Regions from separate parts of the Rhizobium sp. BK312 genome, predicted to be linked through region 1. Evidence: predicted binding sites of a transcription regulator. Region 1 holds the regulator's gene; each other region holds the start of a gene.
What was found. The regulator PhoB, encoded in region 1, activates phosphate uptake and scavenging genes when phosphate is short. The targets are predictions, from matches to a motif close to TGTCATNNANCTGTCAT.
Positions count from the first base shown of each region.

Region 2: FHT85_RS15125 (DUF1045 domain-containing protein) is a predicted target of PhoB. The motif match lies at 2,767-2,783, and genes of this name have one in related genera.
Region 3: FHT85_RS11065 (acid phosphatase) is a predicted target of PhoB. The motif match lies at 1,440-1,456, and genes of this name have one in related genera.
Region 4: FHT85_RS02115 (DapH/DapD/GlmU-related protein) is a predicted target of PhoB. The motif match lies at 5,884-5,900, and genes of this name have one in related genera.

Region 1 is NZ_JACHZP010000005.1:427,527-435,392, reverse strand. Features, by position in the region: gene argF (ornithine carbamoyltransferase) at 1-306, opposite strand, end outside; gene FHT85_RS17020 (aspartate aminotransferase family protein) at 380-1,579, opposite strand; gene FHT85_RS17015 (GcrA family cell cycle regulator) at 2,004-2,540, shown strand; gene phoB (phosphate regulon transcriptional regulator PhoB) at 2,630-3,313, opposite strand; gene phoU (phosphate signaling complex protein PhoU) at 3,345-4,058, opposite strand; gene pstB (phosphate ABC transporter ATP-binding protein PstB) at 4,110-4,925, opposite strand; gene pstA (phosphate ABC transporter permease PstA) at 4,941-6,275, opposite strand; gene pstC (phosphate ABC transporter permease subunit PstC) at 6,272-7,753, opposite strand; gene FHT85_RS16985 (substrate-binding domain-containing protein) at 7,816-7,866, opposite strand, start outside.
Region 2 is NZ_JACHZP010000005.1:59,572-67,437, forward strand. Features, by position in the region: gene polA (DNA polymerase I) at 1-94, shown strand, start outside; gene phnN (phosphonate metabolism protein/1,5-bisphosphokinase (PRPP-forming) PhnN) at 176-781, opposite strand; gene FHT85_RS15120 (alpha-D-ribose 1-methylphosphonate 5-triphosphate diphosphatase) at 778-1,917, opposite strand; gene FHT85_RS15125 (DUF1045 domain-containing protein) at 1,933-2,619, opposite strand; gene phnE (phosphonate ABC transporter, permease protein PhnE) at 2,809-4,155, opposite strand; gene phnE (phosphonate ABC transporter, permease protein PhnE) at 4,164-5,144, opposite strand; gene phnD (phosphonate ABC transporter substrate-binding protein) at 5,211-6,122, opposite strand; gene phnC (phosphonate ABC transporter ATP-binding protein) at 6,218-7,072, opposite strand; gene FHT85_RS15150 (pyridoxamine 5'-phosphate oxidase family protein) at 7,297-7,851, opposite strand.
Region 3 is NZ_JACHZP010000003.1:494,511-502,376, reverse strand. Features, by position in the region: gene FHT85_RS11070 (ABCB family ABC transporter ATP-binding protein/permease) at 1-1,368, shown strand, start outside; gene FHT85_RS11065 (acid phosphatase) at 1,496-2,194, shown strand; gene FHT85_RS11060 (phosphatidylserine decarboxylase) at 2,501-3,199, shown strand; gene pssA (CDP-diacylglycerol--serine O-phosphatidyltransferase) at 3,322-4,182, shown strand; gene FHT85_RS11050 (hypothetical protein) at 4,510-4,650, shown strand; gene FHT85_RS11045 (SOS response-associated peptidase) at 4,726-5,490, opposite strand; gene FHT85_RS11040 (YnfA family protein) at 5,534-5,854, opposite strand; gene FHT85_RS11035 (NUDIX hydrolase) at 6,019-6,438, shown strand; gene FHT85_RS11030 (TIGR02301 family protein) at 6,533-6,967, shown strand; gene FHT85_RS11025 (hypothetical protein) at 7,072-7,329, shown strand; gene FHT85_RS11020 (hypothetical protein) at 7,346-7,866, shown strand, end outside.
Region 4 is NZ_JACHZP010000001.1:433,889-441,754, reverse strand. Features, by position in the region: gene ftsZ (cell division protein FtsZ) at 1-1,677, shown strand, start outside; gene lpxC (UDP-3-O-acyl-N-acetylglucosamine deacetylase) at 2,008-2,964, shown strand; gene FHT85_RS02125 (outer membrane protein assembly factor BamD) at 3,253-4,122, shown strand; gene recN (DNA repair protein RecN) at 4,135-5,808, shown strand; gene FHT85_RS02115 (DapH/DapD/GlmU-related protein) at 5,939-6,571, shown strand; gene FHT85_RS02110 (CDP-diacylglycerol diphosphatase) at 6,677-7,417, opposite strand; gene ligA (NAD-dependent DNA ligase LigA) at 7,763-7,866, shown strand, end outside.

The DNA of each region.
Region 1 (7,866 bases):
GATCGCATCGACATAGCGCGACAGCACCTTCGCCGTGTCGCCGATCGTCTCGGCGCGGCCAAGCTGCATTTCCGTGCCGGAGAGGAACAGCGTCTCGCCGCCGAGCTGCCGCATGCCGACGTCGAAGGAGACACGGGTTCGGGTGGACGGCTTCTCGAAGATCATCGCCAGCATCTTGCCGGCAAGCGGCTTGTCGGCCGTGCCGGCCTTCTGCGCGCTCTTTCGGACGATCGCGTCATCGATGATGTTGCGCAGATCGGCAGCCGGAACGGCAGAGAGATCGAGAAAGTGTTTCGGAGAAGCCATGTCCTTACCTGTGCTCCAGAAAAAACAATAACGCCCGCGTGGGGCAGGAACGCCCCATCTACGGGCGTTGAATTCAAGCCGACTTCTTGGTGCGGGCAGCGCGTGCACGCTCGGCGGCGCGCTCCAGGCGGGCGAGACCTTCGCGTGCTTCCTCGGCAGTGACGACCAGCGGCGGCAGCAGGCGGATGACGTTGTCGCCGGCCGGAACGCCGAGCAGATGCTCGGCACGGATCGCCTGCAGCAGCTCTCCCTGCGGAATGGCCGCCTTGATGCCGAGCATCAGGCCTTCACCGCGAACGTCCTCGATGATGTCAGGAAAACGATCCTTGAGCGAGGCGAGCCCCTGGCGGAAGACCAGCGAGACATCGCGCACATGCTGCAGGAAGCCTTCGGCAAGCACGATATCGAGAACCGCATTGCCGACTGCCATGGCAAGCGGATTGCCGCCATAGGTCGAGCCATGCGTGCCGGCCTTCATGCCGGAAGCGGCTTCCGCCGTCGCAAGGCACGCACCGAGCGGGAAACCGCCGCCGATACCCTTGGCGACCGCCATGATGTCAGGCTTGATACCGGACCATTCATGGGCAAAGAGCTTGCCGGTACGGCCGACGCCACACTGTACTTCGTCGAGGATCAAAAGCAGGCCGTGCTCATCGCAGATCTCCCGCAGCCCGCGCAGGAATTCGTTGGTTGCCGGGCGGATACCGCCCTCGCCCTGCACCGGCTCGATCAGGATCGCAGCCGTCGCATCCGTGATGGCGGCACGCACGGCGTCAAGATCGCCGAACTGCACCTGGTCGAAGCCCGGTGCCTTCGGGCCGAAGCCTTCGATATATTTTTCCTGGCCACCAGCGGCGATCGTTGCGATGGTGCGGCCGTGGAAGGCGCCTTCGAAGGTGATGATATGGAACTTCTCGGGATGCCCCTTGGCGAATTGATAGCGCCGCGCAGTCTTGATGGCGCACTCCAGCGCCTCCGCGCCCGAATTGGTGAAGAACACCTTGTCGGCGAAGGTCACTTCCGTCAGCCGCTTCGACAGCTTCTCCTGGCCGGGCACCTCATAGAGGTTGGACAGGTGCCAGACCTTGTCGGCCTGCGCCTTCAGCTCGGCGACAAGATGGGGATGAGCATGACCGAGCGAATTGACCGCGACGCCGGCTGCGAAATCGAGGTAGCGTTCGCCATTCTCAGTGACCAGCCAGACGCCCTCGCCTCGCTCGAACCGCAGCGGAGCGCGCAAGTAGGTGTCGTAAAGCGGCGTGGTCTCGGCCATGGCCATATCTCCTGATCACAACTTTAAGGACCGATCGCTTCCATTTGATGAAACGGGTCCGAAAAAATCAAAAATGCCGCCTTGCGGCGGCTCGGGCACTATTGATGTTTTGCACCGCGATGTCAACAAAACTGCCGTTTTAGCAGGTGCGAGAAAAGGCTTGCCGGCAAAAGAGATGCGTCGGGCGGCGCCTATGGCAGAAATGCCACGCCCGGACAGCAAGTTGGGGAAAACCTCGAAATCGATTCCTCAAGATTCCCGCGACTCTTGTCACGGAGTCAGCCTCACACTAGGTTAAAAACCAATTGCTAGACTGCATGCGGCGGAACTAGTCACCACAATTTTAGAGCGTTTCGCGCCTCGATACCATGCGAGGCAATGGTGAGGGATTCTGCCATCGGAAACGCGACAGCGGAGACAGGGCATGAATTGGACAGACGAACGCGTCGAGAAGCTGAAAAAGCTATGGTCCGAAGGATTGAGCGCCAGCCAGATCGCTGCGCAGCTCGGTGGCGTGAGCCGTAATGCCGTTATCGGCAAGGTACATCGCCTGAACCTCCCCGGCCGAGCGAAGGCGGGCGGCACGACAACCGCAGCGCGCACGCCGAAGCGCAGCGCAGCGGCACCTCGCGCTGCGACCTACGGATCGCGCGTTGCTACCCGCACGGTGGTTGCCCGCCAGCAGGGCGCAACCATGCTGAAGGAAGAGATCGAGATCGATTCCGTCAACGAAATCCAATATCGCCCGGCATCGAACGTCGTCGTTCCGATCTCCCGCCGCCTCGGCCTGACGGAACTGACGGAGCGCACCTGCAAGTGGCCGGTCGGCGATCCGCTGAAGGACGATTTCCATTTCTGCGGCAATGAGAGCCCAGATTCATCGCCTTACTGCACCTACCATCAGCGCCTGGCCTACCAGCCGGTGCATGAACGGCGTAGGCCGGCCCAGCCGCGTGGCTGAGAGGCTTGATGACTGAGATAAAGAAACGGGCCCTTGAGGCCCGTTTTCTGTTTCCGCCGCTATGTTGATGCCTGATCGGGTATCCCCGCTCAGGCCTCCATGGAATAGCCCGCGCCGCGAACGGTGCGAATGACATCCTGCATATTGGAGAAATTGAGCGCCTTGCGCAGGCGGCCGACATGGACGTCGACCGTGCGTTCGTCGACGTAGATATCGTGACCCCATACGCCGTCGAGCAGCTGCGAACGCGAGAAGACGCGGCCCGGCGAGGACATCAGGAACTCCAGCAGGCGGAATTCCGTCGGCCCCAGCCGCACTTCGCGGCTCTTGCGGTGGACGCGATGGGTTTCGCGATCCAGCTCGATATCGCCGCAGCGCAGCACCGTGGAGAGAACCTCCGGGCGGGCACGCCGCAGCATCGCCTTGACGCGAGCCATCAGCTCCGGCGTCGAGAACGGCTTGACGACATAATCGTCCGCGCCGGTCGAAAGCCCGCGCACGCGCTCGCTTTCCTCGCCGCGGGCCGTCAGCATGATGATCGGCAGGCGCTCCGTCTCCGGCCGCATACGCAGCCGGCGGCAGAGCTCGATGCCCGATACGCCGGGGAGCATCCAGTCGAGGATCAGGAGATCGGGGATGCGCTCCTGGAGACGCAGCTCGGCCTCATCGCCTCTGAGGATCGTGTCGACCTCGAAGCCTTCGGCCTCAAGATTGTAGCGCAGCAGAACGCTGAGCGCTTCCTCGTCTTCTACAACAGCAACTCTCGGAACCATGCGCCTATGGTCTCCTTTCTTCGCTTTCGGATTATTCGGTCACTGCGCCGACGGTATTGGCGGTATCGTCCTTCGGGCGCTCGCCTTCCGGCTGCGCGCCCGTCGCCATGTAATAGATCGTCTCGGCGATGTTGGTGGCATGGTCGCCGATGCGCTCAATGTTCTTGGCGCAGAAAAGAAGATGCGTGCAGGTGGTGATGTTGCGCGGATCTTCCATCATGTAGGTCAGCATCTCGCGAAAGAGCGAGGTGTACATGGCGTCGATTTCCTCGTCGCGTTCGCGGATCGACACGGCCTTGTCCGGCGAGCGGGTCGCGTAGACATCCAGAACTTCCTTGAGCTGGCTCAGCGCCAGTTCGGAGAGATGCTCGATGCCGCGGGCGAGACGGCGCGGGACACCGGTGCCCTGGACGGCGATGACGCGCTTTGCGGTGTTCTTGCCGAGATCGCCGACGCGCTCCAGATCGGATGCGATGCGGATCGAGCCCATGATTTCACGCAGATCCGCCGCCATCGGCTGACGGCGGGCGATGGTAACGATCGCCTTGTCGCCGACTTCGCGCTCGGCATGGTCGAGAACGACGTCGTCGGAGATGACCTTCTGGGCCAGGGCAGCGTCGCTGTTGACCAGCGCGCGTACGCTGTCGCTAACCATCTGCTCTGCCAGGCCGCCCATTTCAGCAATGCGGCGCGTCAGGAACTTCAGGTCTTCGTCATAGGCAGAGAGAATGTGAGTGGAGACCATTTTTCTATCCTCAAGGTGAACTGTGTGAAATGAGCCGCGCGCCTGATATCATCAACCAAAACGGCCCATGATGTAATCCTGCGTGCGGAAATCGTCGGGATTGGTGAACATCTTATCGGTGTCGTTCTCCTCGACCAGGTGGCCGAGATGGAACATTGCGGTACGCTGCGAGACGCGGGCTGCCTGCTGCATGGAATGCGTCACGATGACGATGGTGAAATTCTCCCGCAGTTCGTGGATGAGATCCTCGACCTTGGCGGTTGCGATCGGATCAAGCGCCGAGCATGGCTCGTCCATCAGGATGACCTCCGGGCTGACCGCGACGGCGCGGGCGATGCACAGACGCTGCTGCTGACCGCCCGATAGGCTCGTGCCGGCATCATGGAGCCGATCCTTGACCTCGCCCCAGAGACCGGCCTTCTGAAGACTGCTCTCGACGATATGCTCGAGATCGGCCTTTGAGCGATGCAGGCCATGGATGCGCGGGCCGTAGGCGACGTTCTCATAGATGGACTTCGGAAATGGGTTGGGCTTCTGGAAGACCATGCCGACGCGGGCGCGCAACTCCACCACGTCGATGCTGTCGTCGTAGACATCCTGATCGTCGAGCGTGATCTTGCCGGTGACCCGGCAGGTCTCGATCGTATCGTTCATGCGGTTGAGGCAGCGCAGGAAGGTGGACTTGCCGCAACCGGAAGGGCCGATCAAAGCCGTGACGGTATTGGCGCGGATCTTCAGATTGACGTCGAAGAGCGCCCGCTTGTCGCCGTAGAACACAGAAACGTCCTGGCCGATCATCTTGTAGGGGATCGTCATCATCTTCCTGGACAATGCTTTTTCGCTGGCGGCTTCCGTCATCATGTTCATTTCGTGCGCCCTCCCTTACCAGCGCCGCTCGAAGCGGCGGCGCAGCAGGATGGCGCCGATGTTCATCGCGACGAGGAAGAAGAGAAGCACGATGATGGCGCCGGACGTCCTTTCTACAAAGGCCCGCTCGGCTTCGCTCGCCCACATGTAGATCTGCACCGGCAGCGCCGTCGAAGGATCGAGCGGCGATGCCGGATAGTTGGCGACGAAGGCGACCATGCCGATTAGAAGCAGCGGCGCAGTCTCGCCAAGCGCGTGCGCAAGCCCCAGGATCGTGCCTGTCAGAATGCCGGGCATCGCAAGCGGCAACACGTGATGGAAGACCATCTGCATGCGCGATGCGCCAAGACCGAGCGCTGCGCTGCGGATCGACGGCGGCACGGCCCGCAACGCCGAGCGTGTGGCGATAATGATCATCGGCAGCGTCATCAGGCTCAGCACGAGACCGCCGACCAGCGAGGCCGAGCGCGGCAGTCCCATAATGTTGATGAAGACCGAGAGACCCAGCAAGCCATAGACGATCGAAGGGACGGCCGCGAGATTGTTGATGTTGACCTCGATCAGGTCCGTCAGCCGGTTCTTCGGTGCGAACTCCTCCAGATAGATCGAGGCGGCGACGCCGACCGGCAAGGCAAGCACGAGAACGGTCAGCATCAGGTAGAACGAGCCGATCAGAGCGACGCCGAGCCCGGCGGCTTCGGGCCGGCTCGAGTTGCCCGACAGGAAGAGACCGCTGTTGAAGGCCTTGTAAAGCGCACCGCTTTCGCTGAGTTGCTTCATCCAGGCGACCTGGCGGTCGGATATCTTGCGATCCCTCTCATCGACTGTCAGATCGATCTGGCCCTTGTTGGCTGAATCGATATTGGAGCTGGCAAGGAAGGTGACGTTCTCAGTCGTCCCTATGATCGAGGGATTGGCGACGACCTTGTCGCGCAATGCGATCCTGGCACTGTCCGACACCATGGCCGTCGCCTCGCGAACGAGCGCGCGATTGGCGGGATCGATGCTCAAGACTTTCACCAGCGCGTCCCGCACCAGTATCGGGTAGTTGGCTGATATCAGCACCTTCGGATCGCTGGCGCGCCTGGCTGCGGGGTCGATCACCTTCTCGGTGAATTCGATCGGTAAGGTGATCGAGGTCTGAACGAAGGCAGTATAGCCTGTGCGGACGACGGTCGAGACCAGGATGATGAGGAAGACGAGACCGAAAATGACAGCCGTGATCCCATAGGCGCGAAAGCGGCGCTCGGCGGCATAGCGTTTTTTGATACCGATATCACGGCGCACCGACGCACCCGGCGTCAGGCCACGCGGCATGTTGAGCTGAGAGGAGGATACGACGTCGCTCATTCGTATTGCTCCCTATATCGACGGACGATGTAGAGCGCATAGACGTTGAGGCACAGCGTCAGGAAGAACAGCGTGATCCCGAGTGCAAAGGCGACGAGCGTCTGCGGCGAGGTGAACTCCAGATCGCCGGTCAGCTGGTTGACGATCTTCACGGTGACAGTCGTCATCGGTTCGAAGGGATCGAGCTGCATGCGCGCGGCAACGCCGGCTGCCAGCACCACGATCATGGTTTCACCGATCGCCCGCGACGCGGTCATCAGCAGTGCGCCGACGATGCCCGGAAGGGCGGCGGGCAGCAGAACACGCTTGACCGTTTCCGACCGCGTGGCGCCGAGGCCAAGCGAACCATCGCGCAGCGACCGCGGCACGGCCATGATGATATCGTCCGACAGCGAGGAAACGTAAGGGATGAGCATGACGCCCATGACGAAGCCGGCCGTCAAAACGCTCTGTGCCTCGATAAAGCCTTTATAGTCGCCCGTCATCAAGCCATCGATCTCGGCTGAGATATCGCGCAGGAAGGGGCCGACGGTGACAAGGGCGAAGAAGCCGTAGACGATCGTCGGGATGCCGGCTAAGACCTCCAGCATGGGCTTGGCGACCGAGCGGACGCGGGCCGAGGCATATTCGGCCATGTAGATCGCCGCGAACAGGCCGATGGGCACAGCAAAGAGCATGGCGACGAGCCCGATATAGATCGTGCCCGCCAGCAGCGGGATCAGGCCGAAGGTGCCTGAAGTCTGCGTGCCGGCGCCGGCGAAGCGCGGGTCCCAGACCGTGCCGAAGAAGAACTCGCTGGCTGGCACCATGCTGAAGAAACGCGCCGCTTCCGAAAGCATTGAAACGACGATGCCAACCGTCGTCAGCACCGCGATGGAGGAAGCGACGATCAGGGCTCCGAGAATGACCTGTTCCACACGATTGCGGGCGCGAAAACGTGGGGCGATGGCACGAAGGCCGTGGGCTGCGCAAAGCAGCGATAGGGCGATTGCCGCTGCCGACATGACCATGCGGCTCGCTTCGCGCATGCCATTATATTTGTTGGCAGCGTCGATCATGTAGCCCGTGGGGCGAACGGCGAGCGGAACGCCCTTCTGCGCCAGCAGCAACTGAAGATCAGCCTTGCCGCCATCGACATCGGCGAGCTCCTGGCTCTCGAGCATGCGCATCCCGCGGGCGATGCTGCGCACCATGCCGTAGCTGAGATTGAGCTCCGCCTGCGGCAAAGACCTTACTTCCTCGGGAAAGGATTTCGTCACTACGCGATCGATCACAACGGGGCTGACGATCAGCCAGACGCAGACGAGCGCGAGAGCGGGAAGCACAGCCCATATAGCGGCATAGGCGCCGTGATAGCCGAGCCGGGAATGCATGGACGAGGACCTGCCGCCCGATAGCGCAGCCGCCCTCACCCGCCCCAGCACGAAAGCGGAGGCGCCGAAGACCGACAAGCAGAGCAGCAGCAGCGATACACTCATTCCCATTCCCCGGCGAACCCCGGCACAGCGGAAAGCCGCACCGGCGCTCGACCCTTCAGCATTCACATAATCTTCCCGACCGCGACATCCTTACGGATCTGGTCGCGCTCAGC
Region 2 (7,866 bases), 370 kb from region 1:
CGTCATGGAAAACGCTGCCATGCCGGCGGTCGACATGGCCGTGCCGCTGAAGGTCGATGCGCGCGCTGCCCACAATTGGGATGAGGCGCATTGAGGCTATATCGGGTGTCGCATTCCTAAGTCGGTGAAATTGCTTTCTCGCCGCCAAGGGCGAGATTGGGCAGCTTAAATACTCTTATTTGCCGATCAGCATTTCCAGCACCGAAATAATGGCGCGCTCGGCCTCTTCGAGCGTGCCGCTATTGTCGATATCGGCGACGTCGTAGCTGCCCTCAACGGTCAGCGAGCTTCTTTCCAGCCGCTTCAGCACGTCTTCGCGGCTCTCGCGTCCGCGCGCCATCAACCGCTCGGCCAGCACTTCGCGTGTCGCCGTGATGTTGATGACCTTCAGACGTGGAAATGCGCTCTGGAAGTGATGCAGCGCCGAGCGTGAGCCATTGGCGATCACCAGATGGCCCTGCGCAAGCTCGTCGAAGACGTCGGCCGGAATGCCATATTTCAGGCCGTGCGCTTCCCAGGAGACGGCGAAGGCGCCGGCCTGTTCCATCGCATCGAAATCGGCGTCGGAGACGCTTCTGTGGTCTTCGTTACCAGCATCGCCGTCGCGCGTGATGACGCGGCGAACGAAGTGGACATCCGGCCGGCCGGCGAAATGCTGGGCGGCCAGATTCATCAGCGTATCCTTGCCGGCACCGCTCGGGCCGACGACGACGGCGAGCGTGCCCGCTGTCGCATCCGTCAGGCCGAGATTAGCCGGCTCGAGATTGGCGCTTGCGCTCATGCCACCCGGCGTCCTTCTCGCCAGACGGAGCGCGTAACCGGAACGCCATGATCGCGACGGACGCGCACGAGATCAGCGCGCAGGCCCTCTGCGATGCGGCCGCGGTCGTTCAGGCTAACGGTCCTTGCGGGCGTCGCCGTCACCATGGCGATCGCCTGCGGCAGCGAAATACCCTCGACTTCGTCCGCGAGGATGAAGGGGGCATGCAACAGGCTGAGCGGCACGTAATCGGAGGAAAGTACATCGAGTACGCCGAGTTCGGCGAGGTCGCGGGCGGCGATATTGCCCGAATGCGACTTGCCGCGCACGATATTGGGCGCGCCCATCAGCACGCTCATGCCGGCACCGTGGGAAGCCTTGGCGGCATCGATACTGGTCGGGAACTCCGCCAGGCGAACGCCGTAGTTGATGGCTTCGTCGACATGGGCGAGCGTCGCGTCGTCATGGCTGGCAACCGTTATGCCGCGTTCGGCGCAGACCTTGGAGATCGCGTCGCGATGCGGCGTGGCATATTTGGCCGATTCCTCCTGGCGCTTGGCGACGAACTTGGCAAAGGCTTCGTCGCTGAGCCCGCGCTTCTTCTGATAGTAGAAGATGTACTGATCCATCGTCTGGAACTGGCGCTGGCCCGGCGCATGGTCCATCAGCGAAACCAGACGGACGTAAGGGTCCTTCTCGAAATCCTGGAAGTGGTCAAGGACGTTGTCGGAGGAGACTTCGCAGCGCAGGTGGATCAGGTGATCGGCGCGCAGGCGATCTTCGTTTTGGGCCGCCTGGATGGCATCGGCCATATCGCGCATCTCGCCTTTTTCGAAACCGCCGTCCTCGTCCGAGCCCATGCGCAGGCAGTCGAACACGGTCGTAATGCCCGAGGTGACGATCTGCGCATCATGCGCCTGGATCGCCGCCGTCTTGTTCCAGCGAACGCCCGGGCGAGGGGAATAATGCGCCTCCAGATGGTCGGTATGCAGCTCGACCAGACCGGGGATCAGATAATCGCCCTCGAAATCCTCGCCGATATCGGACTTGCCTTCGGAGATGGCGGCAATGCGACCGTCACGGATCAGCACGGAACCTTCGACGATCTTGTCTTCGAGGACGATGCGGGCGTTGGAAAGGACGGTTTCTTTGGTCATATCGGCTCTTTCATATTAGGCGCCGGCAAGCGGCAGCCAGGAACGGACGGTAAAGGGAGCGCCACGCTCTTCTTCGACGAAGACGGCGAGGCCGGAAATATCGAGCGGCTTGCCGGTATGTTCGGCGAAGCGATGGCGCAGAATTTCCTGTAGTTCGGGTTGACGCTCCGTGGGAACCCGACCGGTCAGCGTCATGTGGAAACGGAACTCGTCATTGACATAAGGATAGCCCCAGCGCAGCAGATTGGCGCGCTGCGGCTCCGTCAAGCCTTCCGGCTTGCGCCTTGCGATGTCATGGTCCGAAAGCGGTGCGCGCAAAGGCTCGAAGGTTTTCACGACACGCGAGGCGAAATCCTGTAACGGCTCGTAAACGGTGCTGGGCACGAGCGCGAAGAAATGGCCGAGCTGGCCAAGTACAAGCTCCGGAATGGTGAAAGCCTTGGTCTGCGAGGCGAATTCGGCGGCGACATCGAGGAGATCTCGCTCGGTCACCGAAGCGGCTAGCTCGAACGGCGCCTTCAGCGTGGCATGGAAGCCGTAGCGGCGCGGATCGGCCGTCAGTTCGGCATGACCTTCCGGCAGCGGCGCCATGGCCTTGTCGGAAAAAATCTCATTCGAAAATGCATCACGGCCCAGCCAGCGGGCGGCAAGCGATGTCAACGGATCTTCTTTGGGCGGCGTGAAATAGAGAGCATAGCGCAAGGCTGCATTCCTTGGAAAAATCGGCTGCGCGGGACACTGTTGGGTGATTTGCGACAAACCGCAAGAGCAGCAAGGCAGCAACGGTCCGAATCCGGCTAAAGCCAGCTTGACCGCTGCGGTCTTGCCGGCCTGCGCTACCGGATTCCCGTGACAGAATGATGATGCGTAATGATTTTTTCCCGATCTTTTTTATTTCGCTCGCGCACCCATCAGCCGCGAACGCAAGGCGTTGGATGCGGCATCGAACAGGAAGACGACGATCAGGATCAACAGCACCATATAGGCGACGTTTTCCCAGTTCGCGTTGGTGCGCATCGCTTCCCAAAGTTTGAGCCCGATACCGCCCGCGCCGACGGCGCCGATGATGGTCGCGCCGCGCACGTTCGATTCCCACTGGTAGAGCGTCTGGCTGACGATGACCGGAACGATCTGCGGCATGATCCCGTAGCGATGCACGAGAATGGTCGGCGAACCGGTAGACTTCACGCCTTCGCGCGGCTTGTTGTCGATATTCTCAAGCCCCTCGGAATAGAGCTTGCCGAGCGTGCCTGTCTCGGTGAGGAAGATCGCACCGCTGCCGGCGAGCGGGCCGGGGCCGAAGGCGCGGGTCAGGAACAGCGCCCAGATCAGCATATCCACCGAGCGCAGGAAGTCGAAGAGGCGTTTCAGTATCTGGTTGAGCAGCCGGTTCGGGGTAATGTTGCGGGCCGCCAGGAAGGCGAGCGGAAATGCTACGAGCGACCCGAGGAGTGTTCCGAGGAACGCCATGACGATGGTCTGGAACAGCTTGGTCCAGACGTCGCCATGCTGCCACGCGCCATTGTTCCAGATATTGTCGAAGGCCAGTGAGAGGTTGGACTGGGCAGGGTCCAGCCGCGGCCCCGAAACGATGAGGCTGATGACTTCGCTCGCCGGCTTGTCGAAGAAGGGCGAATGCGTGTCGAACACGAAGTTGGCCCAGCCAAGAAAGCGCTTGCGGATCTTCACGCGATCAGTGGAAATGCTGGCATCGCCGGCAAAGCCGAGATTGACCAGGATGTTGTCGTCATAGACGGTCATCCAGCTGGGTACGGGCTCGGAGCCGATGATCTTCGGCGCATCGCCGGCGATATCGATCGGGATCGTAATGCCGTGCGCAGTCACGATAGCCTGCGTTTTGGTTACGGTTACCGTGCGGCTCGTGCCGCTGACGGAAACGGTCATGCTGCCATCGGGGTTGGTCTTGACCCAGTCAGGATTGGGATTGTCGCCCAAAGGCGAAAAGCGCGGATACTTAATGGTGATCTTGTCGCCGGAGATGCGGAATTCCGGCTGCACGTCATAGCTCACCCATTCGCTAAGATAGATCCCGACGCGCTCCCAATGTGCTTCCGAAATGACTTTCGGCAGATCGAAGAACCACGCGGCATAAATGCCGTAGAGGACAATGCCGATGAACATCATCAGCGCACCGAAGCGTTGGCGGAAGGACCGGTGAAGAACCTCCGGATAGCGCGCTTCGATTTCCTGCATGCGGCTGGCGTCGATGATGGACATGGTCAACCTCAATGCTGCAAAAGGAAGGCATGTTCGCCCACCAGACGGCGGCGGAGCCATGCAGAAAACTGATCGACGGCGATGATCGTCAGGAAGAGAAGCAACACCAGCGCCAATGTCTTGGCGCCAAAGCCGCGTGAAATCGCAAGTTTGAGCTCCTCGCCGATGCCGCCGCCGCCGACGGCTCCGATGATGGTGGAGGCGCGAACGTTGATCTCCAGACGCAGCAGCGCGTAGGACATGAAGTTCGGCAGCACTTGCGGCAGGGCGGCAAAGCGCACGCGCTCGCTCCAGCTCGCGCCGACGGCGCGCATGCCCTCGTCCGGTTTCATGTCGATGTTCTCGACCACTTCGTAGAAGAGCTTGCCGAGCGCGCCGATTGTATGCAGGCCGACGGCGATGATGGCCGCGATCGGGCCGATCGACAGGATCGCCGAAAACAATCCGGCAATGACGATCTCGGGAAAAGCCCGCAGAAGTTCCATGATACGCTTGGTCACCAGACGAATCGGATTGGATGGCGACATGTTGCGGGCGGCGAAGAAGCTCAAAGGCACGGCGAAGACGACGCCGATGATGGTCGATACCAGCGCTACGTTGATCGTGATGATCATCAGCTCGAAATATTCAGGGATATAGAAATTGCCCCAGACATAGACGCGGCCGAGCGGGAAATTGAACTCCTCGCCGCCGGCGCCATTGGCTCCATTCGGGCTCGGCAGATCGAAGAGCGCGCGATAGACGTCCGACCAGTCCTTTGGAATGAGCCAGCTCAGGAAATCGAAGAGATGCGGCAGGCGATCAAAGAAATGTCCGGCGTTGTTTTCGTCGGCGAAGCGCACCGAGCTGACGAAGGCGGCGAGCAGGATCACGAGGCCGATGCCGGTGTAGAGGCGGCGCTTGGCCACCATCTTGTTCCAGGCGTCGCCGATCTCCTTGGCGCTCTGTGGCGCGCTCTGCATGTTCGGGTGCGTATCGGCGATCGTCATGAAGTCAAGCCTCTGTGAATAGCAAAAGGGCGGCCGTTGCCGGCCGCCCAATTATCGGAATGCGGATCAGCCGCCGATGGCAGCTTTGCGAACGTCGATGACGGCGTTGTAGAAGTCCGGGGTAACCTTGACGTAGCCCTTGAAGTCGCCGCCTTCGATGGCGTTGAAGCACTTGGCGTCGGCCGTCGGGAGCTTCATGAAGAAGTCCGTCAGCTTCGTCTGCCATTCGGTGCCGAGAGCGTTGCGAACGACGAGCGGGCCGTTCGGGATCAGCGGAGAACGCCATACTTCGACGAGCTTGTTCGGATCCACGGCGCCCTTGTCGACTTCCTTGCGGAAGGTGCCGGAGGTGAAGCCGTCCTTGAAATCGCCAACGCCCGAGGAATCGTCGACAGCGACGTCGACCTTGCCGTCATAGGCGGCGAGCAGGTTGTTTTCATGGCCGCCGTTGAACTGGGTCGAGCCGAAGAACTTGTCGTTCGGCACGCCGGTGGTCTTCGGAATCTGCGTGAGGGGAACGAGGTAGCCCGAGGTGGAGTCCGGATCGGCGTAGCCGAGCTTCTTGCCCTTGGCGTCTATGATCGTCTTGATGCCGGAAGACTTGAGGGCGAGGCCGATCGAGTAGTAGCCGGTGGAGCCGTCGGTCTGCTGCGTGGTCAGGATCGGGGTAACGGCCTTCGGGTCCTTGATGGCGACGGCTGCATAGCCGGAAGCGCCGAGTTCGGCGAAGTCGAGCGTGCCGCCGAGCAGGCCCTGGATAACGCCGTTATAGTCGGCAGCCGGGAACAGCGAAACCTTCTCGAAACCGAATTCCTTCTTCAGGTGGTCGGAAAGGCAGGCGTAATTGCGCAGGCGGTCGGCTTCGTTTTCGCCGCCGAGAATGCCGATGCGGAATTCCTTGAGGTCTGCTGCGTTGGCAGCAGCGCCGGCTGCGAGCGCAACCAGCGCCGTAGCGGCAAAAAGTGCTTTCTTCAACATGGGTTCGTCTCCTGATTAACCGGTGTCCCCGGATGTCTTCGATCTGATAGAAGAAATGCGCCCTTGACGCGGGCCTTCGATCCCGGCCGTCCCTCTCAGAGACCGGCCAGTGCCAGCGGTTGCGGGCCGGCAGATTCAGTCGCCGCGGCTTGCGCGGCCTGATCGGCGATATTGATGGATGTCGACGTCATGCTCTCGTCGATGCCGGCGCCGTCCTTATCGGTGCCGTAGATTTCTTTGACGGCGGCTGCCGTCAGATCGGTTGGCTTGCCGTCGAAGACGACCTTACCGGCTGCCATGCCGACGATGCGTTCGCAATAGTTGCGCGCCGTATCCAGCGTATGCAGGTTTGTGATGACGGTGATGCCTTCACGTTCGTTGATGTCGCGCAGCGCATCCATGACGATCTTGGCGTTGAGGGGATCGAGCGAGGCGATTGGCTCGTCGGCCAGCATCATCTTCGGCTGCTGCATAAGGGCGCGGGCGATGGCGACGCGCTGCTGCTGGCCGCCCGAAAGTGTGCCGGCCATCTGCAGGGCCGTCTGCTCGATGCCGAGACGCTCGAGTGCCGCGATGGCTTCAATGCGTTCCTCACGGGAAAAGACGGACAGCAGGCTCAGTACCGTCGAACGCTGGTTCAGCCGGCCGAGCATGACGTTGGTGAGCACGTCGAGGCGCGGAACGAGGTTGAACTGCTGGAAGATCATGGCGCAATCGCGCTGCCAGCTGCGCAACGCACGGCCGCTGAGCTTCGAAACCTCGGTGCCGGCGAAATGGATGGAACCGGAACTCGGATCGGCGAGGCGATTGATCATGCGCAGCAAAGTCGACTTGCCGGCGCCGGAACGGCCGATGACGCCGACCATCTGTCCCTGCGGTATGTCCAAAGTCACGGAATCGACAGCGAGCTTGTTTCCAAACCGGCGCGAGACATTCCTGAGTTCGAACATAGTGCTTCCCTTTCGCGGCTGCCGGGCTGCAAAAATTTCAGCGGTACCGGTGCTAAGAATGGGCGCATGCCCCTGCCTCGAAGGGAGTTTCGACGGGGTCGGCGCCAATCACAAGGCAACCGATTAGTCCCGCTTCATGAAGCTCCGATGTCAGTTTTATGTAACTGCTGTTACAATTCCCGTCGTTTTTGCAAGATTAGCCGGCTGAGGGCTTTCCGCTAAGTTTAGCCGTCAAACATGCCTGTCGGCAGGCCGTCCATGCTGAAGCTATTCTTCTCGCGCCGATATTCTTCAATGCCATCAGGACCCTTAGCTTTCGCCCATTGGTCGAGGCTCGGCCTCTCGCCTTCGTAGGAAAAGAGCGGCACGCCGAAACCGCAGGAAGTCTGTACGAGATCGAAGTCCAGTCGTACGATCTGCCGTGCGCCGAGCGGCTCTTCCCCCGCATAGTAATCATTCAGCAATTCCCGATATTCCTGTGTCGATCGGTGAATGATCCGCCCGCGGCCGTAGAGACGCAGGATCATCGGCGGCCCTTCGACGGCGCAGAACATGATCGTCAGCCGCCCGTCGGCCTTCATGTGGGCCGATGTCTCGTTGCCGCTGCCGGTGCGGTCGAGATAAATGGCAGTATTCGGGGAGATGATGCGCAGGCATAACGTTTCGCGCGGCGAAACATTGACCCGGGATTCCGATGTCGCGGACGCCGTGAAGAAGATATGCTGCCGCGCGATGAAATCGCGAAGCCGGTCGTCAACGCTGGAAAATTGCTTTGCCATTAAGAGGCCTCCTTA
Region 3 (7,866 bases), on a different contig from region 1:
CTGACCGCCATTATCTTCTGGCGCGGCTACGGCTTTTCCTATCTCGCGGTCACGGCCGTCACGGTCTGGCTCTACATCTGGTTCACCGTCAAGGCGAGCGACTGGCGCATCTCCATCCGCCGGACGATGAACAACAGCGACACCGACGCCAACACCAAGGCGATCGATTCGCTGCTGAATTTCGAGACGGTCAAATATTTCGGCAACGAGGAAATGGAAGCCAAACGCTTCGATCAATCGATGGAGCGATATGAAAAGGCAGCCACCAGCGTCTGGACGTCACTTGGCTGGCTGAACTTCGGCCAAGGCTTGATCTTCGGCCTCGGCACGACGGTGATGCTAGTCATGTCCGGCTTGTCGGTCCTGAACGGCCAACACACGGTCGGTGACTTCGTCTTCATCAATGCCATGCTGCTGCAGCTTTCCGTGCCGCTCAACTTCATCGGCTTCGTCTATCGCGAAATACGCCAGGGCCTGACCGATATCGAGGAGATGTTCGATCTGCTCGAGGTCAAGCCCGAGGTGGTCGATGCGCTTGACGCCAAGGAACTTGTCATCGGTAATGGCGCGATCGCGTTCAAGGACGTACATTTCGCCTATGATCCGGCCCGGCCGATCCTGAAGGGCATTTCTTTCGAAGTTCCGGCAGGCAAGACCGTCGCCGTCGTCGGGCCTTCAGGCGCCGGAAAATCAACGTTGTCGCGCCTGCTTTATCGTTTCTACGATGTGCAAAGCGGTACGATCACCATCGACGGCCAGGATCTGCGAACCGTCACACAGAAGAGCCTGCGTAAGGTCATCGGCATGGTGCCGCAGGATACCGTGCTTTTCAACGACACCATCGCCTACAACGTCCGCTATGGCCGGCCGGGCGCAAGCGAGGCGGAAGTGACGGCGGCCGCGGAGATCGCGCAGATCGGCGATTTCATCCGTCAACTGCCGGAAGGCTTCGAGACCAAGGTCGGCGAACGCGGTCTCAAATTGTCTGGCGGCGAGAAGCAGCGCGTGGCGATCGCGCGCACCGTTCTTAAATCGCCGCCCGTTCTGATCCTCGACGAGGCGACCTCTGCGCTCGATACGACGACCGAACGCGAAATACAGGCCGCCCTCGACGTCGTCTCCAAGAACCGCACGACGCTTGTCATCGCTCACCGCCTGTCGACCGTTATAGGCGCGGACGAGATCATCGTGCTCAAAAGCGGCGTGATCGCCGAGCGCGGCACACATGCCGAACTGCTGGCACGGAACGGGCTTTATGCGTCCATGTGGAACCGCCAGCGCGAGGCGACGCAGGCCGAGGAGCATCTGAAGCAGGTGCGCGAGAACGACGACCTGGGCGTTATCGACCGCCTGGCGCCGGCAAGGTGAAAAACTGCGGATGCATTGAATCCTTTCCCATGGCAGCACCGAGGCGTAGCAGTTATTCACCGATTTTTGTCACGAGACTGAGATGACAGCTTGCTAGGTACGAGGGTCTTTTGAAGGGAGCCCCCAAATGCGTACTTTTGCCAAAGCTTTAAGCCTGTTGCTCGTCGTCGGCCTAGCCTCGCCGGTTTTCGCCGAAGATGCCAAACCTTTCGCCGATGCCAAGGAGATCAACCTTCTCGATCTGCTGCCGCCGCCACCCGCCAATGATTCCGCGCAGATGAAGGCGGAGCTCGGCGAAATCCTAACGATCCAGGTGACCCGCACGCCGGAAATGGCGGCTCGCGCCGTGGCCGATGCCGAAGAGAACGTCTGGCGCTTCTCCGACGTCATCGACAGCCCGAAATTCACCAAGGAAAACCTGCCGAAGTTTTCGGCCTTCTTCGATCGCGTCGTCGAGACCGAAGGCGCCGTCGTCGACCCGGCTAAGGACGTCTGGAAACGCCCTCGCCCGCACCTCTACAGCGATCTCGTCAAGCCGATCGTACCGCTCTCCAAATCCGGCTCCTATCCGTCCGGCCACACCACGGTCGGCACGCTGATGGGCATCGTGCTTGCGAATATGGTGCCGGAAAAGCGCCCTGCCATCATGGCACGCGCCTGGGAATACGGCCATAACCGCATCGTCGGCGGTATCCACTATGCTTCCGATATCGAAGCGGGCCGCATTGCAGGCACCGTCATCGCCGAAACCATCATGACGCATGACGATTACAAGACCGAGTATGAAGGCGCCAAGGCGGAACTCCGCGCTGCTCTCGGCCTCTGATTTCCGATCGGCCGACGCAGAACATAGGAGGCCGCCGTCATCGGCGGCCTTTTCATTGCGTCCCACCCGGGTTTCCATAGGCTACACTTTTCAAGTCCGGGGAACGTTGGCATCTTGTTCGACACGGATTGCGTTGAGGACGAGTGTGCGAAAGCATTGCCCATGACAGAGTTTGCCTGTAGTCACGCTCGACTGGTATTCAGAGCAAGACCGCTTATCTTGTTCTCATTCTTTTGACTGGCATGATCTTGACGGAGAACCGGAGCCTGGTTCCTGGCGGGAATGCCCTAACGGAGTAGGCCATAGATGAGCTTGATGAACAGCGTACGCAATGTCATCGTTCCCGTCCACAAGGAAGGCTATCCCTTCGTTGCAGGTTTCTTCGTCGCGTCGCTGGTGCTCGGTTGGATCTTCAAACCGCTCTTCTGGATCGGCCTGATCCTGACGCTGTGGTGCGCCTATTTCTTCCGCGATCCCGAACGCCTGACGCCCCAGGACGATGATCTGGCGATATCGCCGGCAGACGGCAAGGTTTCGAGCGTGCAGATGGTGACGCCGCCGGCTGAGCTCAACCTCGGCAGCCTGCCGATGCTGCGTATCTCGATCTTCATGAACGTCTTCGATTGCCATGTGAACCGTTCGCCGATGCGCGGCCGCATCACCAACGTCGCCTATCGCCAGGGCAGCTTCCTCAATGCCGAACTGGACAAGGCCAGCGAACAGAACGAGCGCAACGGCCTCGTGATCGAAACAAAGCATGGCGAAATCGGCGTTGTGCAGATTGCCGGCCTCGTTGCCCGGCGCATTCTTTGTTTCGTTCATCCGAACGAGCCGCTGGATGCCGGCGAGCGCATCGGCCTCATCCGCTTCGGCTCGCGCCTCGATGTCTTCCTGCCGGAAGGTGCTTCGTCGCGCGTTGCCGTCGGCCAGCGGGCGATCGCCGGCGAAACCGTTATTGCCGAATTCGGCTCGGCCAAGGGCGCAACCCTTAGCCGCCGCAGCTGAATCCGAGAGTATTTCCCCCCTAAACTGAGGTACGGAAATACTCTACACCATTGTTTTCACGCAATTCCGGACACAAAACTGCTTCGCGCTTTTGCTGGAATTGCTCTAGGAACACGAGCGAGATGAAGACGCCTTTTCCGCCTTTCGAGCCACACGGGCCCAACGACGAAGCACGCGGACCGCGTCTCCGGGAAATTCCGTTGCGGCTGATCGTGCCGAACATGATCACCGTGCTGGCGATCTGCTCGGGCCTGACAGGCATTCGCCTCGCTTTCGAAAACCGCTACGAGCTTGCCGTCGTGGCCGTGCTGGTCGCCGCTTTCCTCGACGGTATCGACGGGCGCGTCGCGCGGCTGATGAAGGCCACCTCGAAGTTCGGCGCGCAGATGGATTCGCTCGCCGACATCGTCAACTTCGGCGTTGCCCCGGCGCTCGTCGTCTACGTCTTCCTTCTCGATCAGGCCCGTTCGCTCGGCTGGATCGCGGCACTGATCTACACGATCGCCGCCGGCCTGCGGCTCGCCCGCTTCAACGTCATGGCCGAGCGCGAGCACAAGGCCTCCTGGCAGTCGGAATATTTCGTCGGCGTACCCGCGCCTGCCGGCGCCATGCTGGTGCTGCTGCCTGTTTATCTCGGCTTTCTCGGCGTGACGCCGGACCGCACCTTCGCCTTATGGGGCGCTGCCTACACCGTCCTCATCGGCTTTCTTCTGGTCAGCCGTCTGCCCGTATGGTCCGGCAAATCGGAAGGCAACGGCGTAAGGCGCGATCTGGTGCTGCCAATCATGCTCGGCCTTGTCGTCTATGTCGCGCTGCTGATGAGCTATACATGGCATGTCATGGTCGTGACCGTCGTCATCTATTTGCTGTCCCTGCCCTTCGGTGCGCGCTCCTGGGCGAAGAAATACGGCACCTACACCATCAACGGCCCCGCCGATCCTAATGTCGACGATTCCAACGACGACATCGGCCGGCATATCTAACGACGGCATATTAAATTGCCGCGCGGCAGCCCTTCGGCAGCTTCGCTGCGCCGCAACCACAAGTCTGCAAGTCTTCCTTATCAATCAGAGACATGGTGATCGCTCAACGGCGCAATGGGGAGCTGGCGCGGCGCGATATTTCCGCAGATTCAAACATTGCGGCAGTGCGGATTCTACACGAGGTTTCGGCGCTAATCTCTCGAAATATGGTCGTTGTTTACAAAAGCTGATTGGAAAACGCCTTCGATTTGTCATGATTTACGACAAAAACCACTACTCGACTGTGAATCGAAAAATGCTCCGGGGGAGCATGGTGAGGAGTGAAACATGACGCAGAAGAAAGACCAGCCGGCACAACCGCAGGCAAAGATCGACCCCAGCAAGCATTATCGTCCGCTGGGCCTGAAAGCCGTTCTTGCAGCACATCTGATGCTGAAGACGAAGCCTCTCAAGAAGAAGATCGCCTGAGAATAACGTTGCACTCGCCGCCGACCGATACCGGCAGGCAGCACTTCCGATCACTGGCCGCCGAATGGCGGCCGCTCAGAGAAGGCTTAGCTGGCCATCGTCCGGATCCGCCTTCTTCGGCGGTTTTCTGACCGGATCGAGCACTACGGGTGTCTGCACATCCGGCCCCATATTGGCAACTTTGTTGACGCGATCCGAAACCGGGATCGCCTCGAAAAAATCCTCCTGAACCGGCTTCATCAGATCAAGGACATCGCGCGGCTCCTGCGTCTTGCAATCGAGCCACCGAGCGAAATCCTCCGGTTTGATAACAACGGGCATGCGGTCATGGATGGATCGAATGGCGCTGTTTGCCGCCGTCGTCAGGATCGCACCCGTATCGACCTCGGAACCGTCGGCCGACGACCAGGTTTCCATCAGCCCGGCAAAAGCGATGACGCCGCCGCTGCGAGGACGAATCCAATAGGCTTGCGACTTCTCGCCGCTTTCCTTCGGCGGTCGATGCCATTCGTAGAAACCGGATGCCGGGATGAGGATACGACGATGGCGCATGGCCGCGCGAAAGGAGGCCTTGCCGATGGCCGTTTCCGATCGCGCATTGATCAGCAGCGGGAAATCCTTGGGGTCCTTCACCCAGTCGGGCATAAAGCCCCAGCGCACGAGCAGAGCACGGCGATCCGGCAGGTTACTGCCCGGTCGCTGCCTATCGCCCGATATGACGACAAGGATCGGCTGCGTCGGCGCAATATTATAGCGCGCGGGAAATGCCTCGTTCAGCAGGACGCCGAGCGCTTCGCCCACCTGGTCTGCCGTCGATGTCAAAGCGAAACGTCCGCACATGAGGCCTGTGTTGCACCCGAGAAGCGGAGGGTCAAGTCTGATGTCAGCCGCGCGGACCGAAGAGAATGATCCCCGCGCCGGCAAGGCAGATGATGGCGCCCGAAATATCCCACCGGTCCGGCAGCCGCCCTTCGGCGAGCCAGAGCCAGAGAATGGAGGCAACGATATAGACGCCGCCATAGGCAGCAAAGGTGCGCCCGGCCGCCTCGCTCGGCACCAATGCCAGCAGCCAGGCGAAGAGCATCAACGATATCAGGCCAGGCGCCAGCCACCAGACGGGCTTCGACAGACGCAGCCACGCCCAGAAGGCAAAGCAGCCTGCGATCTCGGCGAGAGCCGCCAAAGCATATAGCCCGTAGATCATCCCGGATCGTTCCCATATTCGATGCATTCAGAATCGCGGCTTCCGCCGGAAGCGAGTTAATGGGCTTTCCCACGGGACAGCAAGCGGCGTTTCCTGTAGAGATTGCTCGCCGATGACCTAGCATCGTTGCACCCCCATTTTTTCATCCAAATGCAAAGCAACCTATGACTTCCAATCCTCGCCCTGCCTCCTCTGCCATTCTTCAGCGCAACGGCCGCTTTCTGCTTGTCTTGCGCAGCAATCCGCCGTCCGCCGACATGTATGCCTTTCCGGGCGGGCGGGCCGAAGACGGAGAGACGCCGGCCGACGCGGCACTGCGCGAATTCAAGGAGGAGACCGGCATCTCAGCCCGCAATCCTCGCTTGTTCGAAACTTACGACCTGCGCTCCCATGCGGCAGACGGAACGCTGACGAGCCACTTCCTGCTCTCGGTCTTCCTTGTGGACGCCGATGAGGATGCCGTCGCCGAGGCCGCCGACGATGCGGCTGCCATCGGCTGGTACACGGTGGAGGAGGTGCGCGCCCTGCCCGTTCCGGCCAGCGTGCTCGAATGCGTGGAACGGCTTGCTGCAGAAAACGCATAGCTCGGCCCCGAAATTAACGATGCTGAGCAATATCGGGGTGGAAACCACCTGCCACGCCTTGTTCCCGTCATGCTTGTCCGGTCAACATGGTTACATGATTCATAACAACCTTGGCCGACCGCTTCTGATCTGCATCGCGCTTGCCGCCGCCCTTCCCGCTGCCGCACAGCCGGCAGCAGGTGGGCCGCCGGCACAGGTGCCTGATAGCGGGAGTGCGGAACAGCCGGTACCCTACGACGAACAGCTGTCGCGGCTCTCCGAAATTCTCGGCTCGATCGACTATCTGCGCAATCTCTGCAGTCCGACGCGCGAGGATGGTTGGCGGGGCGATATGCAGCAATTGCTCGACACGGAAACTAAGAACGAGCCGAAACGAAGAGAAAGACTGACTGCGGCTTTCAACCGTGGGTATCGGTCCTTTGCGTCGGTTTACACGAATTGCACGCCGCAGGCCCGCACTGCGGAAGAGCGATACCGTAACGAAGGTGCAACACTGGCAACAGAAATCACCGCACGCTTTGGAAATTGACGATTTATTAACCTCTTTTGACAGCGAGCCGTGTCGTTTTGAGAAAAGGCTGATAAAGTTATTAAGCAAGTGGTAAGGACATGAACGTCTCGAGGAAAGAAACAATGGAAGCCAGCCTGAACGAAATCGACGACATGATCGTTCATGAAAAGATGCAGGCAGCGCTGGAATACCAGAACGAAGCCTGGGCAGACGGTATGGCTGACGGCATCGAGCCTGAAATCATCGCCGACGCCGCCATTGCCCATGCAATTCGCGAGACGATCCGGATTCAGGGGGAACAGGGCGCCGAAGCCTTGCTCGAATCGCTGCGTGAACGCATGCTCGCTGGTGAATTCTCTCCGAACCGGACCCTGCAATAACAACCAGAGATTGCTTATGCGTATCTTTCCAGGCAATGCGCTCATCTGTTCCATTGCCTCCTTCGCTGCCGTAACCCTGTTTTTGGGCAGCGTGGCTCTGCCCATTCCGGCTAGCGCCTTTTCTCAGCTCAATCCGCCAGCCCCCCAGGCGAGAGATACAGCAAAGTCCACACAACGGAAGAACGAGAAACCGATCGAGCAGGCGCTGGAAGCACCCGCCAACAATGCGCTGCCGGCGCCTGAGCCCTTGATCAACAAGCAGGCTGCACAGAGCAGCGGTGGCGCTTCCAGTACCGGCAAATCGGTCGAATTCCTCTTCGATATCGACAAGGCGCCCGAGCCAGTAAAGAAGCTCCGTACCGCGATCGTCGAGGCTGCCGCTTCCGGCGATCTTGAGCGTCTGCGCCCGCTGATGAACATCGGAGGAGGCCTGAAACAGACCCAGGTTACGGCCGACGATCCCGGCGAAGATCCGATAAAGACGCTGCATGACCTTTCGGGCGATCCCGACGGCATAGAAATCCAGTCCATTCTCCT
Region 4 (7,866 bases), on a different contig from region 1:
GGTGTTGGTGGCGGTGGCGGCAATGCCGTCAACAACATGATCACGGCAGGCTTGCAGGGCGTCGATTTCGTCGTCGCCAACACGGATGCTCAGGCACTGACCATGACGAAGGCGGAGCGGATCATTCAGCTCGGCGTCAATGTCACGGAAGGTCTCGGCGCCGGCTCGCAGCCGGAAGTCGGCCGTGCAGCTGCAGAAGAATGCATCGATGAAATCATCGATCACCTGAACGGCACGCATATGTGCTTCGTCACCGCCGGCATGGGCGGCGGTACGGGCACGGGTGCCGCTCCCGTTGTCGCACAGGCCGCTCGCAACAAAGGCATCCTGACCGTCGGCGTCGTCACCAAGCCGTTCCACTTCGAAGGCGGCCGCCGCATGCGTCTCGCCGAGCAGGGCATCCAGGAACTGCAGAAGTCGGTCGACACGCTGATCGTCATTCCGAACCAGAATCTGTTTCGCATCGCCAACGACAAGACGACTTTCGCCGACGCGTTCTCGATGGCCGACCAGGTTCTCTATTCGGGCGTTGCTTGCATCACCGACCTGATGGTGAAGGAAGGTCTCATCAACCTCGACTTCGCCGACGTCCGTTCGGTCATGCGCGAAATGGGCCGCGCCATGATGGGTACCGGCGAGGCTTCTGGCCAGGGCCGTGCAATGCAGGCTGCTGAAGCTGCGATTGCCAACCCGCTGCTCGACGAAACCTCGATGAAGGGCGCACAGGGCCTGCTGATCTCGATCACGGGCGGTCGCGATCTCACCTTGTTCGAAGTCGACGAAGCCGCAACCCGCATCCGCGAAGAAGTCGATCCCGACGCCAACATCATCCTCGGCGCCACCTTCGACGAATCGCTTGAAGGCATCATCCGCGTTTCTGTCGTCGCAACCGGTATCGATCGCGCGATGAACGAGGCGTCCGACAGGGGCATGGAATTCCGCCCGGCCGCAAAGCCTGCTATGCGTCCTTCCGCGGCCGCCGCTCCGGCAGCGGCCGCAGTTCAGCCTGCCCACGTCTCGCAGGCCCAAACCGCACAGGCCGCCGCTCCGGCTCCTCGTACCGTGGATCCGGTCGCTCAGACCATTCGTGCGGCAGAAGCCGATCTGGAGCGCGAACTGGAATTCCAGATGAGCCGGCAGGCTCAGGCACCGCAGCAGCCGGTCATGCAGCAGGCCGCAGCGCCGGACGATAACTTCCGTCCGCAGAGCCGCATCTTCGCAGCTGCTCCGGAGCCTCAGCCGGTCCGTCAGGCCCCGGTTCAGCCACAGCCGCAGGCGCCGATCATGCATCAGCAGCCGGTCATCCGTCAGGCTCCCGAGCAGGTCCGCATGCCGAAGGTTGAGGATTTCCCGCCGGTCGTTAAGGCTGAAATGGAACATCGCGCCCAGCCGGCCGCTGCCCAGGCGACCGAGGAGCGCGGCCCGATGGGGCTGCTGAAGCGAATCACCAATTCGCTCGGCCGCCGCGAAGAAGATCCGGCTTTCGACGACATGATGGCTTCGACGAACAATGCCGCTCCGCAGCAGCGTCGTGCGCCGTCGCAGGAAGCAAGCCTCTACGCTCCGCGTCGCGGCAATCTTGACGATCATGGCCGCCCGGTCCCGCAGGCGCGCATGGCAAGCCATGAGGACGATCAGCTCGAGATTCCGGCCTTCCTGCGCCGGCAGTCGAACTGACTCGCAACAGGCAGCCCTTTAATAGGTTGCTAACCATATGGAGGAAATCCGGGGCCGAAAGGCTCCGGATTTTCTTATTTTATAACCATTGTCTTATTTAAAATTATCCAATGAATTCAATTGGCTGCTTTCGTAACAAAACGAAAGAAACAGTGATTTGGAATGCGGTGTCTCGACGCGTATGTAGATATCAAGCAAGCCCGCTGAATCACATTCGAAGACGAATGTATGTGAGGTGCGTGGCATAATTAACAGACTGAACCGGCAATAAAGGGTAAGCGTCCGAAGATGACCGCCCAGCCTGGATCAGACAGACGAAGGCAGAATTACATGGCAATCGGATTGCTTGGTTTTCAGACCACCATTGCAAACCCTGTGACACTTTCCGGTATTGGCGTTCATTCCGGTGCCAATGTGTCGATCACTTTCTATCCCGCCGAAGCCGGTACCGGTGTCGTTTTCCAGCGCCTGCACGACAATGGCGATGTGACCGAACTTCGCGCCGTTTCCTCCCAAGTCGGCAATACGGATCTCTGCACGGTTCTCGGTTTTTCCTCGGCGCGCTCCGTCGCGACGGTCGAGCACGTCATGGCTGCGATCTATGCGATCGGCCTCGATAACGTCGTCGTCGAGGTATCCGGCGCGGAAATGCCGATCATGGACGGCAGCTCCTATCCCTTCATCGAGGCGATCGAGCAGGCGGGTATCGTCTCGCTCGGTGTCAAGCGTCGCTACATCCGCGTCATCAAGCCGGTGCGGATTGAAGCTGGCGGTTCCTGGTGCGAGTTCCGTCCCTATGACGGCACGCGCTTCGAAGTTGAGATCGATTTCGAATGCCCGCTGATCGGCCGCCAGAAGTGGCAGGGCGATCTAACGGCCGAAACCTTCAAGACGGAACTATCGCGCGCCCGTACCTTCGGCTTCATGCGCGATGTCGAACGCCTCTGGGCATCGGGTCATGCGCTGGGTTCGTCGCTCGAAAACTCAGTCGTCATTTCCGATGACAATACTGTTATCAACGTCGAGGGCCTGCGCTACGCCAAGGACGAATTCGTTCGTCACAAGACGCTGGACGCCGTCGGCGATCTGGCGCTGGCTGGCGCACAATTCATCGGCTGCTACCGCTCTTACCGTGGCGGCCATCGCATGAACGCGAATGCCCTGAAGGCATTGCTCAGCGATTCCAGCGCCTATGAGGTCGTCGAAACTTCGGCTCCGCGCCAGCGCGCTCACAGCCGCGAATTCGTGCCGGTTAACGCGCCAGAGTTCGCTCCCTGGTCGGCATAACGCTGCGGAATTTGAATAAGACAAGCTGCCGCTCCGATAAGGGGCGGCTCTTTTTTTGACAGGCGAATCAGGCGGTTTACCGTCGGCCTTCGCAAGACGGACAGCGTGCGCGGGCCGATATGAGAATTCCCTGTTAAAACAGGCATTAAAGGCTGCGGATATGCGGTCTTTGCCACAAAAATGCGTTAATGCACCATCAATGCGTTGCCCTGATGGTGTTTTTGCGGCTAGAAACGCCAGCGAGAGAGAACGCCGTCTCCGCAACGACGGTTATGGGACAGTCATCCGATGGGTTTTGCAAGGTCTGAACGCATGAATATCACAGCACGGGCTTTGCTCGTATCGTTCCTTCTGGCCGGTACCGGTGCGGTGGTGACAGGGTGTAACACGAAGAAGGATATCGACATCACCAAGCTTGGTGTCGAGACCGATCCGCCGGAGATGCTCTACAATCAGGGCCTTGCCAACATCAAAGCTGGCAACATGACGGAGGCCGGCAAGAAGTTCGATGCCATCAATCAGCAACAGCCTTTCTCCGAATGGGCGCGCAAGGCATTAGTGATGAGCACCTTCGTGAAATACCGCACAGGCCGGTATGACGACGCGGTGCAGACCGGTAATACCTATCTCAAGCAATATCCCGGCTCGGAAGATGCCGACTACGTGCAATATCTGGTCGGCTCGTCCTATGCCAAGCAGATCGTGGACGTGACGCAGGACCAGCGTGCTGCACAGCAGACGATCGAGGCGATGACCAAGCTCGTCAACACCTATCCGAAGTCGCAATATGTCAGCGACGCTCAGGAAAAGATCCGCTTTGCCAAGGACCAGCTTGCCGGCAAGGAAATGCAGGTCGGCCGTTATTATCTGGAGCGCAAGGATTATCTGGCTGCTATTTCCCGCTTCCGTGTGGTGGTGGAGCAGTATCCGACGACGAACCAGATCGAAGAAGCGCTGGCGCGACTCGTCGAAGCCTATTATGCAATGGGTATTGTTCCGGAAGCCCAGACAGCCGCCGCGGTTCTCGGTCACAACTATCCGGACAGCCGCTGGTATAAGGATTCCTATCAGCTGCTGCAGAAGGGTGGCGTTGAGCCGAGCGAAAATTCGGGCTCCTGGATTTCCAGGGCGGGCAAGAAACTTCTTCTTGGGACGTGAGATTGAGCGCAGATGCTGATCCAGCTTTCGATCCGCGATATCGTTTTGATCGAGCGGCTGGATCTTGCCTTCGAGTCCGGGCTTTCGGTTTTGACCGGCGAGACGGGTGCGGGCAAATCCATCCTGCTTGACAGCCTGTCGCTGGCCCTGGGCGGGCGTGGCGATGGCGGGCTGGTGCGCCATGGCGAAGAGCGCGGCCAGGTGACCGCTGTATTCGATGTCGGCACGCAGCATCCGGCCCGCAAGCTCCTGCGCGAAAACGGCATCGATGATGACGGCGATTTGATTTTCCGCCGCGTTCAATCCGCCGATGGCCGCACCAAAGCCTTTGTCAACGATCAGGCCCTCAGCGTTCAGCTCATGCGCCAGATCGGGCAGCTTCTCGTCGAAATTCATGGTCAGCACGATGACCGCGCGCTCGTCGACACGGATGCGCACCGCATCTTGCTCGATGCTTTCGCTGGTCTCGCTGATGAGGCACAGGAAGTCGGCAGGCTTTACAAGATCTGGCGCGATACCGATCGCACGTTAAGGAAGCACAGAGAGCAGGTGGAGCGGGCTGCCCGCGAGGCCGACTATCTTCGCGCCTCTGTCGAGGAACTGGGGAAGCTCTCGCCGCAAGATGGCGAGGAGGACGAGCTTGCCGAGACGCGCTCGCGGATGATGAAGGCCGAGCGCATTGCCGGCGATATTGCCGAGGCTTCGGAATTTCTCAACGGCAATGCATCGCCCGTGCCGCATATCGCCTCGCTGGTGCGCCGGCTGGAGCGCAAGAGTCATGAGGCGCCGGGCCTTCTGGAAGATACCGTCGCATTGCTGGACGCCGCTCTCGATCAGCTTTCCAACGCGCAGATGGAGGTTGAAGCCGCGCTGCGTAAGACGGAATACGATCCGCGCGAACTGGAGCGGGTCGAAGAGCGTCTCTTCGCGTTGCGGGGCGCCTCGCGTAAATACTCCGTGCCGGTAACGGAATTGCCGGCCCTGGCCGCACGCATGATTTCGGATCTCGCCGATCTTGATGCCGGCGAAGAGCGGCTAGCGCGTCTTGCTGCCGAGCTTTCCTCCGCCAAGGCAGATTATGACGTTGCAGCGCGCAGCCTGTCGGAGAAGCGCCGGCACGCAGGCGAGGCGCTTGCCGCGGCCGTCATGGCCGAATTGCCGGCCCTGAAGCTCGAGCGTGCGCGTTTCATGGTGGAAATATCAAGCGATCCCGAAGCCGGAACGGCCGATGGGATCGATGTCGTCGAATTCCACGTTCAGACCAACCCCGGTACGCGTCCAGGCCCGATCACCAAGGTTGCTTCCGGAGGCGAGCTGTCGCGCTTTCTCTTGGCATTGAAGGTTGCGCTCGCCGATCGCGGCTCGGCGCCGACCCTCGTATTCGATGAAATTGACACCGGCGTCGGCGGTGCGGTAGCGGATGCGATCGGCCAGCGGCTGAAGCGTCTGTCCGATCGCGTGCAGGTGCTGTCGGTTACTCATGCACCGCAGGTCGCCGCTCGTGCTGCAACGCATCTGCTGATCTCCAAGGGACCGGTTGCGGACGGCTCGGAAAAGATTTCCACGCGCGTTGCTACCATGGAGCCGAAGGATCGCACCGAGGAAATCGCCCGCATGCTCGCGGGCGCTTCTGTGACCGAAGAGGCGAGAGCGGCCGCCAAACGCTTGCTGGCCGGCAACGGCTGATCTCGCGACTGTCCATGGAGCAGATATCGGCGACGATCTGCCACGGACATCTCGCTCGGTCTTTCGGCAGTCCTGCGTCACATATCCTTCATCGTCTCCGGCTAGGCAGGCTAGAATCCGGAGACCGTCAATGCACTCGACCGCACAGCCAAATCGCCCCAAAATCGCGGAAACCGTTATCCACCCGACGGCGAATATAAGAGATTCGCGGGTGGGCATGTGCTGCGAGATTTTGGAAGACACGTCTCTGCACACGGTCGAACTTGGGGATTTCTCCTATCTCGGGCCGCGCTGCATCGTCGGTGATTCAACGATTGGAAAATTCTGCGCCATTGCGGCAGAAGTCAGAATCGGCGCTCCCAATCATCCGATGGACCGCCCGTCCATGCATCGCTTCACCTATTGTCCGGAATATTACTCGGTGGACGCCGTGCGGGATCATGCGTTTTTCGATCGGCGCAAGCAGGATCGCGCTATTATTGGCAACGATGTCTGGATTGGTCACGGCGTGATCGTTCTGCCAGGCGTAAAGGTGGGAGACGGTGCCGTGCTTGCAGCAGGTGCGGTCGTCACCAAAGATGTCGAACCCTATACTATTGTCGGCGGTATTCCCGCCAAATTTATTCGAGAGCGGTTTACGCGAACCGTCGCAAAGAGGCTTGCGTCCATCGCCTGGTGGGATTGGCCTTTCGAAACCATCATGGCGCGGCTTGCCGATTTTCAGACAAGCGACATTGAGGCCTTTTGCGAGCGCTGGTCTTGATCTGCTCCTAAAGACGGACGGTCAGCGTTTGCCAGTGATCTTACGAAATCGGACCGTAGGCTGTGAACGAGTTCGGCCGATGCGCGAACTTCTGCGCGACATGCATCAGAGCCGGCACTTAGGATCGATCATATCCTCCGCGGACCCGCGGGATTTGTGTGCTTTGTTTATTCTCGCCAGAACATAGAAACCATGCTGCCCGTCAGGCAATACGGCGCCAAAGACGCCGACCACCACGTTTTCCATATTTGAACGGGCGCCATCGATGCCATCCGCGACGAGCTGCAGGGGGTTCAAATTCGAGAGGTCATCGGCCATGTGGAAACTTGCCCACCAGCCGGCTCGGGTCTTCAGGTCCGTAAACCGGCCGCTTTCAATCTCCGTCACATGAGCCTTCAAGAGCGCCCTGAAGCGAGGTGTCTCGCACCCCATATGAATGTGAAGCCGATCTTGCGTGCGCCAGCTGGCGGCGTTTATCGCCAGAGCAAAATTCTGCCTCGAAGCCTTCGCTGCACGCGGATCGATTGCCGATAACTCTTTCCACGCTTCCTCAAAATAGTTCGGCGCTCCCGTGGTCAGAAGGCGAGGGTCCTCAATACCGGGAACGTCGGCGAGGGGCGCAAGAATGGTTCGTTCTTTGTCAGCCGGTTCGCGAAGGACAACATAGGATGACAGCGGATCCGGCGACTCCACTATCTTGAGGCACGGATATGGCGACCCCGTCAGGGTGGAGTTGATCTCACAAGCTCTAACGACCAGCCCCAAGGCAGAGCGGCTGACGAACGAGCTCATAATCAACACTGCACCGATGAGAGAAATGGAGAGAACGGCAAGACGATACTTCATGCGTGATTTCGAATTTCTGCTGACGATCCGATCATTTCCAGAGGTCTCGCTCTCATAATAACTTATCTTAAATCCCCTGTGATACTCGGGAAAGAGCCGCTGCTCGGGAATTGGAAAGAGAATTCCACCAAGGCTGGCTCGATGCTGATATCTCCCGCACCTGTAACATCAAGAACGACCGATCATGGCGTAAAGTTGTCGTGAACGCTACCATGATGGTCATTGGCATTCGGTAACTGAAATGCAGATTTTTCCCTTTGTTTTTACGTGCTCCGGGGCGAAAACCGCTTCGCACTTTTTGCTGAAGTGCTCTAAAACATCTCCGAAATCGGGGAGTGTAGATTCATGAGCACCGAACAGAAGCCCGTGGAAGATTTGAGCGAAGAGGAAGCGGCCGCAGCGCTTGCCTATTTGGCTGCAGAGATCGCGCGCAACGACGCACTTTATCA